One region of the Clostridium sp. CM037 genome, then DNA from elsewhere that is predicted to be linked to it. Evidence: riboswitches for the same ligand, from Rfam matches in the RefSeq annotation. Region 1 holds a riboswitch; the other holds the start of a gene.
The links. Region 1 has a riboswitch for lysine ahead of ACWJKP_RS03840 (aspartate kinase). Riboswitches for the same ligand answer to the same signal wherever they lie in the genome.
Positions count from the first base shown of each region.

Region 2: another riboswitch for lysine. It lies ahead of kal (3-aminobutyryl-CoA ammonia lyase); the one in region 1 lies ahead of ACWJKP_RS03840 (aspartate kinase).

Region 1 is NZ_CM143650.1:766,419-772,992, forward strand. Features, by position in the region: gene ACWJKP_RS03820 (class I SAM-dependent methyltransferase) at 1-592, shown strand, start outside; gene ACWJKP_RS03825 (S-ribosylhomocysteine lyase) at 585-1,037, shown strand; gene ACWJKP_RS03830 (hypothetical protein) at 1,021-1,149, shown strand; partial or broken gene ACWJKP_RS03835 (cysteine synthase) at 1,148-1,291, shown strand; lysine riboswitch at 1,348-1,519, shown strand; gene ACWJKP_RS03840 (aspartate kinase) at 1,668-2,867, shown strand; gene ACWJKP_RS03845 (FtsX-like permease family protein) at 3,440-4,573, shown strand; gene ACWJKP_RS03850 (FtsX-like permease family protein) at 4,575-5,768, shown strand; gene ACWJKP_RS03855 (ABC transporter ATP-binding protein) at 5,771-6,517, shown strand; gene ACWJKP_RS03860 (hypothetical protein) at 6,470-6,574, opposite strand, start outside.
Region 2 is NZ_CM143650.1:3,933,680-3,940,253, reverse strand. Features, by position in the region: gene ACWJKP_RS18870 (hypothetical protein) at 1-1,637, shown strand, start outside; gene ACWJKP_RS18865 (hypothetical protein) at 1,989-3,083, shown strand; gene ACWJKP_RS18860 (cysteine-rich small domain-containing protein) at 3,122-3,373, shown strand; lysine riboswitch at 3,486-3,666, shown strand; gene kal (3-aminobutyryl-CoA ammonia lyase) at 3,868-4,248, shown strand; gene kce (3-keto-5-aminohexanoate cleavage enzyme) at 4,407-5,231, shown strand; gene atoD (acetate CoA-transferase subunit alpha) at 5,280-5,933, shown strand; gene ACWJKP_RS18840 (3-oxoacid CoA-transferase subunit B) at 5,935-6,574, shown strand, end outside.

The DNA of each region.
Region 1 (6,574 bases):
AAGAAGTGAGTATTTTGATGAAAGGTTAAAGTACAAGGTATTATCCAAAGTAAGTATAAAAGATAAGGTAGTGGCTGATCTCGGATGCGGCGCTGGATTTTTATCCTTAGCACTGGCCTTAGATGCAAGCATTGTGTTTTCTATAGATCAATCAGTAAACATGCTTAAAGAATCCAAAAAATTAATGGAAACTAAAAAATTCGATAATGTATATCCAATAAAATCATCCATAGACAACTTGGTTTTGTTTGATGAATCTGTAGATGTGGTCTTCATTAATATGGCTCTTCATCATGTGAGCGATGCTAAAAAGGCTATTGAAGAGATGCACAGAATAATTAAAAAAGGTGGGACTTTAATAATATCGGATGTAGAAGAGCATAATGGGCAGTGGGCAAGGACTGAAATGTTTGACGAATGGCTTGGTTTTTCAAATAATCAGATGGAAGAGTGGTTAACTGGCGCAGGGTTTAATATAGTTAACATTGAGAATACAGATTTAAGATGCAAAGGTTATTCTAGCAAAGGCGAATATACTGAAACTGGCATTTTCATCGCAGTAGCAAATAAGGAGGTAAGGGTAAATGATTAAAGTTGAAAGTTTTTCATTAGATCACACAAAGGTTGTGGCACCTTTTGTACGAAAATGTGAGGTAAAGATAGGGAAAAAGGGTGATAAAGTAACAAAGTTTGACTTAAGATTTATGCAACCAAACAAGGAGTTTATGAATATATCAGCTATCCATACTTTAGAGCATTTGCTTGCTGGATATATGAGAGAAGTAATGGACGGAATTATAGACATTTCACCTATGGGATGTAGAACAGGTTTTTACATGATCGTATGGAATGATGTCAGTGTAGATAGGGTTATAGAAGCACTAAATTATGGATTAAAAAAGGTAATAGAAACAGAGGAAATCCCAGCAGCCAATGAAGTTCAATGTGGAAATTATAGAGATCATTCCTTAGATGGTGCAAAAGAATATGCAAAATTAGTTCTTAGTAGAGGTGTTAGCAGTGAGATATATAAATAGTATATTAAATATTATAGGAAATACACCACTTATTAAGCTAAATAATTTGGGTGTAAAAGAAGGTGTAAATATCTTCGCAAAACTGCAGCTATCAATTAAGGATACAATGTAAAGAGGGGCTATTTGTAGGCAGTTCTTTAGGGACTGCCATAGTATCTGCAATAAAACTTGGAGAAACCATTGAAGGTGGGAACATTGTTGCAATACTGCCTGAGAGGGGAGATAGATATTTTAGTAAGAACATCTGTAATTAATGCTTGTACTTATAAACATACTGTGATAATATAATAACTAATTTAATAAGTAAACTACCTAGGGTAGAGGTGCTGTATCTAAGAGTACTTGTTCGGAGCTGACAGGCTAAGATGAATAAGAAAAGGAGCTATGGCCGAAGAAAATGTATTTGGTGAAATTATTTTCTGAGATTACATATAATATATGTAAAATTGTCACTGATTGTTCAGTGGTGAGCTACAAGGTACACGAAGTTTGTATAAAAACATGTATTTTATGCAGCAAAGGTGTTCCTTTGCTGTATTTATTTTTTTTGGAACAATATATAAGAGTTCTAAATCTCACAAAAGGTGATAAATAGCACCAAAGGTGATAATTAATAGGAGTGATTTGATTATGGCAGTAGTTGTTCAAAAATATGGAGGTTCATCTGTAGGAACTACAGAGAAAATTAAAGGGATTGCACAAAGTATAGTAAAGAGGAAAAATGAAGATACAGATTTAGTTATAGTAGTATCTGCTATGGGGGACACTACAGATGATTTATTATCTCTATCAAAAGGTATAGGAGAAAAACCAGATAAGAGAGAATTGGATGTTCTATTATCAACAGGTGAAATAATTTCAAGTGCACTACTCGCCATGGCAATTAAGGGACTTGGATATGATGCCATAAGTTATACTGCATACCAAATTGGGATTAAGACTAGTGGACAATATGGTAAAGCGTTAATTGAAGATATACACGGTGGCAAGATCAAAAAAAGCTTAAAAGAAGGAAAAATTGTAATAGTTGCTGGCTTCCAAGGAATAAATGGAGAAGGGGATATTACAACACTCGGCAGAGGTGGATCTGATACTACTGCAGTTGCTTTGGCTGTGAAGCTTAAAGGTAGATGTGAAATATATACGGACGTTTCTGGAATATATAGTGTAGATCCTAGAGCATACAGTGTGGCTAAAAAATTAGATGAAATAGAATATGAAGAGATGCTTGAGCTAGCAAGTTTGGGAGCTCAAATAATGCATTCAAGGTCTATAGAACTTGCCCAAAAATATAGTATACCTATATATGTAGGGCTCAGTAATAGTGATATTAAAGGAACTGTAATTAAGGAGGTAAAAAATATGAATATGGAAAGTAAACCAGTAACAGGAATAGCAACTAGTGATGAGGATGTTGCAGTAACACTTCAGCGTATACCTAAAGATGTAAATATATTGTCTACTATATTTGAAGCTATAGGAAGTAAAAGAATTAATATAGATATGATAAGTCAAACATCACCTATAGATGCAAAGGTAAGTGTATCATTTACTATACCAAAAGAAAGCTTAAAGGATAGTTTAGAAATTATAGATAACTTAATAGCAGATAATAAAGTTATAGTTGATGAGGAGATAACCAAATTTTCAGTGGTGGGGCTGGGCATGAAGACAACCTCTGGAGTAGCAGCTAGAATGTTTAGGGTTTTTAACAAAAACAATATTGAAATTAAAATGATTACTACATCAGAAATAAGAATTACTTGTGCTATTAAAACTGGAGACAAATTAAAGGCTATAAGGGTTGTTGCAGAGGAATTTAATCTGTAAATATAATTTATGGGGATATGTATTTTCCTAGTATAGTTAAAGTAAAAATAATTATTAGGATATCAAGAGCAGAAATGCTCTTTTTTTAGTTCGTTTACGGTATACCGTAGACGAGCGCAAACTAATGGGCCTTTGAAAGTGTCATTATATTTATATCATTAAAGGAAGCCATATTAATTGCAGTAACAGAGGGGAAATATAAAGGACGTAAGTCTATTGAAGTACCAAAGTTATGGGATAGGTAACTTAAAATAAACCAATATATTTTACGAAATATAACATGGTAATGCTGCTAGAAGATACTTCAAGGAGATTATAAAAATAATATATGAAATATCTCAAAAAATAAACAGGATTGATATAACACCTATAAACAACGATGTAGTCACAATGTGACCGTACACGTATGGCTCCCTCACCAAAAGTTTTAAGAAAAATGTTTTTTTATACATAATGTTACAATATTCGCAGTTAATATCAAATATAATGGACAAGTACTTTATATTAAACATTAAAAGGAAATCAAATATATTTTATTTCTAATACTATAAACTTAATGGTGGAGTGAAGCAATGTTTAAATTAATTTCAAGAAAAATAAAGAGCAATCTTTTTCATTATTTTTTGATATATATAGGTTATTTTTCAGCTTTGTTAGTTATTTCATTTGGATTTACTTTTTTAAAATGTAGCAAAGATATGACTGTTGATTATACAAACGGTAATATAAAACACCAACAGTTGATTTCTGTAAATATTAATAATGATTCAAATGAAATAGATTATGATAACTTAACGAATATTTTAAAAAAATATTCAAAAATAACATCAATTAGAATAGACGGTTTGATTGGAGAGAAAACTGTAGATAATAAAATATTTGAAATCCCAATTCAACCAGTAATATTTAATGAAACACCAGAATGGATTCCCACAATTGTCCACGGTCGATATTTAAACTCAAATGAAAGTAAGTCAAAAGCTAAAATTGCCGTTATTGGTAAAGGTGTAGAAACTAATAAAATAAGTGAAAACAATTATATTAATTTAGGTGGGGGAAAATTTAAAATTATAGGTACAGTCGGTAAATTAAGTAATTATTCTAATTATCTAGGTTCTGTTTTTATTCCATTAGAATCTTTACCTGATAAAATGAAAAAAAACATAAAAACAATTCAGATATATTTATTCAAAAACAATAATAATTGTAAAAATGAAATGAATGAAATATTAAATGATGTTAATATGTTACCAAATATAAAAGCAACTCAAGTTGAAATAGGCGAAGACTTATCCCAGTTTTATACTAATGTGTCTATAACTACATTTGTAAGCTGTTTAATTGTATTAGTATCAGTAAGTAATATAATTATTTTAGTGTTTTATTTAATGTTAAAAAACAAAAAAAATATTTTAATTAGTATTGCCTTAGGTGCAAACAGAAAAATAATTTGGGAACAAATATTTATCGAACTTATGTTAGTATCATTATGTGCTATTATTTCTGCGTTTATAGCTGCAAATTTATTAATACCATTTGTTAAAAACAATTTTACACATATTTTAAATATACAAGATATACAATTTAGTTATTTAAATATAATAGTAACTTCTTTAACTACTCTTATAATGAGCTTTTTAATATCAATAATAAGTGTGAAAAAGTTTTTTAAGTTAAATCTTATAACAGAATTAAAAGGGGAATAGTATGTTTAGATTACGAATATTAATTAACTCTATAATAAAGCAAGGTATAAAGTTTAAATTAGTTTTTCTTCAATTAATTATAGTATTTATATCTTTAAATTTTGCTTTTACTTTAATAAATAAAAACATAGAAGTAAAAGATAGCATTAATAAATTAGTTAGTAAAGATACATCAGTACTACTTAGAATGTCGGTAGGTTCACAAAATGAAGATCCTCTGAATTCAATTAACAAAATATATGAAGAAATTTCAAATAATAAAATGGTTGATAAAATCGGAAGTTATTCTATAAACAAAGTTAAAGTCGATCAAAGTGAGATTAATGCTATTTTTTTCAATAGAGGTGCTATTGATTTATATAATATCGATATTTGTAAAGGTAGCGATAAAATTTTTAGCTACAAAAAAAATCAAGATGAGATTCCAATTGTTATTAGTAATAATTTATCAAACAAATGGCATGTAGGGGATGTAATTACTACTAAAATGTCGCAAAATAACCAATCAAAAGATTTCAAATTGAAAATTATAGGAATAATAAGTAAAAATGCTGTTTTTTGGAATTCTAGGATAGGTGATAAATCATCGATTATTTCTTTAAGGGATTCCATTATTATACCATTTGATAAACAATACTTTTATGATGAGATTACTGATTTTAAAATGAAATCTAGTAATACAGTTGTTTCAACGAAAAACGTACATGACTTAAATAAATTTACAACTTATTTTTCAAAACTCAAGGATGGGAATACATTGCTTGATTATATTGAAGTTAATGAATTGATAACTCGAATATACAATATAAGTAAACCTTGGATTATGATGACATTAACATTTTCGTTTTTATTATGTGTTTTATCCTTCATAGGATTTATAGGTATATTAATAAGTTATATTACTTTTAGAAAGAGAGAATACGGGATTAGATTCGCAGTAGGATCAACAAGTAAAGAATTATCAAGATTAGTATGTGGAGAAATATCTTTGTCACTAATTATAACTAATTTTATATCTATTCTTATTCTAATTATTATAAATAATATAGCAAAAATGAATTTAACCCCATTATCAATTATTAAATCTATTATCCCTTCTTTTGTTATCTCTCTTACTCTAGTGTTTATAACATTTTTAATATATAAATATTATATATTAAAGAAAAATATTGTTGATTTAATAAGGGGGAATTAATTTTGAGTTACATACAACTAATAGATATCATGAAAGACTATGGAGATAAACAAGAAACTGTACACGCTTTAAATAAGGTTAATTTTAATATAGAAAAAGGTGAGATGATTGCTATTTTAGGCACATCAGGCTCTGGGAAATCAACATTATTAAATTTAATTGGGTGTTTAGACAAATGTACTAGCGGAAACTACATATTTGACGGTAAGGATATCACAAATTATAAAGATAAAGAATTAGCTATAATAAGAAATACCCAGATGGGATTTATATTTCAAAATTTTTCTTTAATCACAGATTATAACGTTATAGAAAATGTTGAAATGCCTCTTTTATATAGAAATTTACTTTTAGGTAAGAATAAAAAATTAAATAAACATGAAATTAAAAAATTAGCATTAAAACATTTAAAAGAAGTTGGTATAGATGGATATGCAAATAAAAAAGTTACTCAGTTATCTGGTGGTCAACAACAAAGGGTTGCAATAGCAAGGGATTTAGTAAATACGCCAGATGTTATTTTAGCAGATGAACCAACAGGTTCTTTAGATAAGAATAACAGTTTAAATATTATTAATATGTTGAAAAATATTAATGAAACTAATAATACTACCATAATAGTGGTTACCCACGATGAACAAATTGCTGAATTCTGTCATAAAATCATTAGAATGGAAGATGGCATTATTATTAACGACATTTTAAAAGGAAAGTCTCTCACTTCTATAAGTGTGGATACTATACTGTAACAAAGAGAAAACTTTCAATAACTTAAATTTAGTGTTTGAAAATGTTTTTGAAGCTTT
Region 2 (6,574 bases), 1.1 Mb from region 1:
TGGGTCCTATAATGATAACAGGGACTCCAGAACTTCCTGATATGGAAGAGTTTAAAAGTGCCTCATCTTTAGAAGATTTAACTAAAGGCATTAATGATATACAAGATGCTAGTACCAAGCTAGCTGAGGGAACAGGCAAATTAGACATTGGTCAAAAGGCTTTAGCTGATAATATGACATTATTTAATGGTGGAGTAACTAAGCTAGGCGTTGGAGCTTCAGGATTAAATACCGGTGTGATAAAGATTGGTGACGGTGCAAATGCAGCACAAAGCGGCGCCCAGAAGGTGGCAGGTGGATTAAAAGCATTTGAGGCAGGAACTACAAAGCTCGGTAGTGGAGCACAGCAGTTTGGATCAGGCACAGTAGAATTTGCTGCAAATTCAAAAGCATTTGCAGATGGAGCAGGTAAGCTAGCATATGGAACAGACAAATTAGTTACAGGTTCTAAAGGGCTTTCAGATGGAGCTAATAAGTTAGCTGAAGGGACTAATACAGTGTCGACTAAAATGGAATCACTAAGTGAGGGACTAGATACAATGGTGAATTCTACAGTATCGCTACAGCAAGGCCAAAAGCAGGTAACAGATGGAGCAGATCAAAGCTTAAAAGGTATAGATAAACTAAAAAAAGGTAAAGAGTCAGAGATAAAAGCTACTGATTCTTTAATATCAGGAATTGAAAAATTACAGGGACTTATTGGGATCCTTGGGGAAATTCCTGGTACAAGTGAAATAGCGGGGAATTTAAATGGTGGATTAGAAAATGAAAAAGGTGGTCTTGTAGCTTTAAAGGATGGCGGCAATGAATTGTTACAAGGATTAAATGAACTTGAGGAAGGCATAGAAAAAATTAAAACCGGTTCACAGCAAGTAGATACAGGTATGGGTCAGCTTCAAGAAGGTCAAAAGAATGCAGCGTCAGGGTCAAAAGAATTAGCTAAGGCCACAAAACAAATATCAGATAAAACTGGTGAATTAGCTAATGGAGCAGGAGGGATTGCGCAAGGCACAGAACAATTAGGCTCGGCAGCAGGAAGGCTTAAAACGGGTAGCCAGGGACTCACAGGTGGAGCAAATAAGTTAAGTACTGCAGCTGAAGATTTAAGTGCAGGAACAAAAGTTATGGGAGAAAGTACTAATAAATTAGTGGTAGGATCTCAAAGTGTTGCAGATGGTTTAACGAAATTAAATAATGAGGGAATAAAACCATTAACAGAAGGAGCAAGTAAATTAAATTCATCAGTGGGTGAGCTTTCTGTAGGGTCAGGAAAATTAAAAGAAGGTGCCGATAAATTAGCAAATGGAAATAAAGAATTAGATGAAAATATGAAAAAATTCGATAAAGAGGGTATTCAAAAGATAAGTGGCGAAATTGACAGTAAAATGGGAGATGTGCGAGATGTTATTGATGTGAAAGATGAACTTGTAAAAATATCTAATAATTATGGTACATTTTCAGGTGTAGGCGATAAGATGGATGGTAAAGTTAAATTCGTTATGAAAACTGATGGGATAAAAGTAAAGATCGAGGCAACTAAAGAAGATAAAAAAGTTGTAGAGATAAAAGAAGAAAAGAAGGGCTTTTTAACATGGGCAAAGAACTTGTTTAGCAGCAATGAGCAAGTAAAAAAATAATAATAAATTTAAAAATGAAGATAGATACCTGTTTAAACCGGAAGGTAGAATTTATGGGAAGTATCTATAACAAATGCGAAAATCATTTCAAAAGTAATAAAAGGCATTAGTTTAAATTTAAACTAATGCCTTTTATTACTTTTGTACGGATAAATCATTGTTAATATTTACAAAAAAATCATAACTCAAAGAGAAAATAAACATTGTATATTTTTAAATTGTAAACATATAAATAACAGTGTAAAACATTAAAAAATTCCAGTTGATACACTAATATAAGTGGAGTATAATAATCTATGTTTCAATTATTTAAAATATTAATTGTTATGAATTTAAACGAGGAGCAAAATTATGACGGGCCATAAAAAAATAACGAAAAAAAAATTAAAGTTACTCATTATAGCGATGTGTTTATCTCTAAGCATAGGGACACTGATGGCTTATTTAAATAAAATTAATAAAAATCCGAGCAAAAATATAGAGGCTATATCTAGTAAAGATACCGAAATTAAAAGTAAGGATCAAAATGCTAAGCTAACAAAGATAGCATTCGAGAAGAATAATAATGTTTATCTTTATGATGAAATAAATGAACAGATTAAATCTTTAGGGGATAATTCAAATTCAAAAGATCTATTAAAGCTTTCTCCAGATAAAACAAAAATAGTTTTTAGAGCTTTTAATGAAGAAAAAGAAATAAATCCCCCGCATATAATTGTTTATGATATTAAAACTGAAAAATCAACGGAGATTAACATAAATAATAAAAATGTTCAACAAATTATTGAACTCAAGTGGATAGATAATGAAAATATTTTGATTACGGGTCATATTAATCCGTCAGCTTCAGGTTATGCGGTATATAACATAAAAAACAAATTGGAGTTAATATCATGCGAAGGCACCATAAGAGATATTATTATAAATAAAAAAAGCATTCTTTATAGCGTAACACCTCATATATTTCCAAAACCTAGGGCCAATCTATATATTAATGGTAATAAAATTTTTGAAAGTACAGATGATAAGGAAGAAATATATGATGGAGTGATATCTAAAGATGGTAAAATGCTTGCCTTTAGAAGTTTGCTTTCAGGTTCAAAGAATTCGAATGGTGAAGTAAATGCTTATATTAATGTAGCTAAAATTAATAATGATGGAAAATCAATAAGTGATTTAAAGAAGACAAGCATAAATAGTGACATAACTGGAGATTTAAAATTTGATGATAAAAATAATATAAATATTATAGGGGACCAATTTATATATAAATTAGAAGCAGGCAATATTATTAAGGAAAAAAATAATTTGCCAAAGCAAGCAGAACTTTCTGAGGAGCAACTTAAAAAGTTTAAACAAATTTTGAATAAGCAATTCCCCGAAGAATCTATTTTAGAACAAACAGTATTAGAAGATATAGATATATATAATGTGGTAACTTTTTAGATTGCGAAACTAATCTAAAAATTAAAGGAGGGGTAAAAATGAATAATAACTATAAATTTTTCAGAAATAAAGATTGCGAATATTTCCCATGCCATGAGGTTAAAAATGATGAAAAATTTAATTGTCTATTTTGCTATTGTCCACTATATTTTCTAGAGGAGTGTGGTGGTAATGGGAAATTCGTAAATGGTGTTAAAGATTGCTCAACTTGCATGATTCCGCATTCTGAAAATGGATATGACTATATAGTAAGCAAGATAGTGGAAGTAAATAAAGCAAAAAGAAAATAATAACTAAGAAAAAATATTTTTTACTAAAAAAGTATTTTTTTAAAAAAATATTGCATTTGAAACGTTTACGTATTATAATTAATTAAGAGTTAAAAATAAAATTTAATAGTTTCACATAAATAGAGGTGCAGATAAAGAGGTAATTTTTGAATGATAAGGATATGAACATCCAATGTCAAAAATGAAGTATTTGTTTGCCGAAAGAATATTTTGGTTCTTCAATATATTCTTGGGGATAGAAAGTAGTATTTCTATCACTGCCATAAGAATTCTTATGGAGAGCTATTTATGTAATGAAAAGATATTTTTTCATTGCATTAATAGACCTAGTACTTTGGTTAATTAAGGCGCTGAAAATTCAGTGCCTTTTTTTATTTCAAAATAAATTGACATAAGGCATTTTCTAAAAGATACACAATACAGATTTGTTGTTTTTTACAAAATTCCTGAAAATTACAAAGTAAATAACTACAATAAACGAGGAGGAAAATAAAATGAAGTCTTTAATAAGGTTAAGAATGAGTGCACATGATGCACATTACGGTGGAAATTTAGTAGATGGAGCAAGAATGCTTCAATTATTTGGGGATGTAGCTACAGAACTTTTAATTATGAACGATGGTGATGAAGGATTATTCAAAGCATACGATGCTGTAGAATTTTTAGCACCAGTTTATGCAGGAGACTATATAGAAGCTGTTGGAGAAATAGTGAAGATAGGGAATTCATCAAGAAAAATGATTTTCGAAGCAAGAAAAGTTATAGTACCAAGACCAGATATAAATGATTCAGCTTGTGATGTATTAGAGGAACCAATAATAGTTTGTAAGGCAAGCGGAACTTGCGTAGTTCTAAAAGAAAACCAAAGAAAATAATATGCAAGAGAATTAATGTAAACTTTTTCACCTAGTGGTTAATATTTTAGTTGCTAAATAAGTTTGTGAAAAATTATCATAATATATATAACTTATCATAAATATTATGGTAGATAGTAATTATTTTTGTACCACGAAGCACTATAAGGAGGTAGCACATGGAAAAATTAATAATTACTGCAGCTATATCTGGAGCGGAAGTTACAAAAGAACATAATCCAAACGTACCCTATACTGTTGAGGAAGTGGCAATAGAAGCGGAAAAAGCTTATAAAGCAGGAGCTAGCATCATTCATTTACACGTAAGGAAAGATGATGGAACACCTACTCAAGACAGGGAAAGATTTAGAGCTTGTATGGAAGCTATTAAAGAAAGATGCCCGGATGCAATTATTCAACCATCAACAGGCGGAGCTGTTGGAATGAGTAATGCAGAAAGACTACAACCAGTTGATTTAGGACCAGAAATGGCAACTTTAGATGCAGGTACTTGTAATTTTGGTGGCGATGATGTATTCGTAAATACTGAAAACACTATTAAAGAATTTGGTAAAAAGATGATTGAAATGGGTGTAAAACCAGAAATTGAAGTTTTTGATAAGGGCATGGTAGATATGGCAATAAGACTTCAAAAGAAAGGTTTTATAAAAACACCAATGCATTTTAATTTTGTTATGGGTGTAAATGGTGGGATAACTGCTTCGCCAAGAGATTTAGTATTTATGGCAGGAAGCGTGCCAGAGGGAAGTACTTACACTGTATCAGGTATTGGTAGATTTGAATTTCAAATGGCAGCGGTGACTATTGTAATGGGTGGTCATGTAAGAGTTGGATTTGAAGATAATGTATATATTGAAAAAGGTATACCAGCTAAATCAAATGCAGAATTAGTAGAAAAAGTAGTTAGACTTGCGAAAGAACTTAGCAGAGAAATTGCCACTCCACAAGAAGCAAGAGAGATATTGGGTTTAAAGAAAATATAAAACTGATAATTGTTATATCTTCAAGATAAATAAGAGGAGGTAAAATAAATGAATAAGGTTGTATCTTTAGAACAAGTTAGGCCATTACTCAAAGATGGAATGTCAATAATGATAGGTGGATTTTTAGCCTGTGGAACACCTGAAAAGATGATAGATCTATTAATAGAAACAAATGTAAAAAACTTAACTATAATAGCAAATGATACAAGCTATGTAGATAGAGGCATAGGAAGACTTGTAGTAAACGGTCAAGTTAAAAAAGTTGTGGCATCTCATATAGGAACAAATGCTGAAACGGGAAGACTTATGACAGAAGGGAAAATGGAAGTAGAACTTGTGCCACAAGGAACACTAATTGAAAGAATAAGAGCAGCGGGAGCTGGGCTTGGTGGAGTGCTTACCCCTACAGGAGTTGGTACTATGATAGAAGAAGGAAAACAAAAACTTACAATAGAAGGAAAAGAATATCTATTAGAACTTCCAATTAAAGCTGATTTAGCACTTGTTTATGCAAGCGCCGTAGATGAAATTGGAAATGCAGTTTATTATGGAACAACAAAAAACTTTAATCCAATTATAGCTACTGCTGCAGAAATCGTAATAATGGAAGCTGGAAAAATTGTTAAAGTCTGCGAACTTGATCCAGATAATATTGTGACTCCATGTGTATTGGTTGATTATATTATAGGGGAGGCTAACTAATATGATTACAGATAGCAAGATTGCAAAACAAATTATTGCAAAAAGAATTGGTAAAGAATTAAAAGATGGACAACTTGTTAATTTGGGCATAGGGCTTCCAACATTAGTTACGAATTATATTCCAGAAGGCGTCCATGTTACTCTCCAATCAGAAAATGGAATGGTTGGAATGGGAGCTTCTCCAGCAAAAGGAGAAGAAAACAAGGATGTAACTAATGCAGGTGGTCAATTTACTACAATACTTCCTGGCGGAGCATACTTTGATACCGCAATGTCTTTCACTTTAATAAGAGGAGGGCACGTTGATATGACTGTTCTTGGAGCATTGGAAGTAGATCAGGAAGGAAACTTAGCTAATTGGATTGTGCCAGGTAAAATGGTTCCTGGTATGGGTGGAGCAATGGATTTAGTAGTAGGAGCCAAAAAGGTTATTATTGCAATGCAACATACAGCTAAAGGGACTCCTAAAATATTAAAAAAATGTACGCTACCATTAACAGCAAAGGCACAAGTTAACCTTATAGTTACAGAACTTGGAGTAATGGAATTTACTGAAAAGGGACTTGTACTTACTGAAATTCATAAAGATACAACAGTTGAAGAAGTTAAATCACTTACTGAAGCTGAATTAATAATATCAG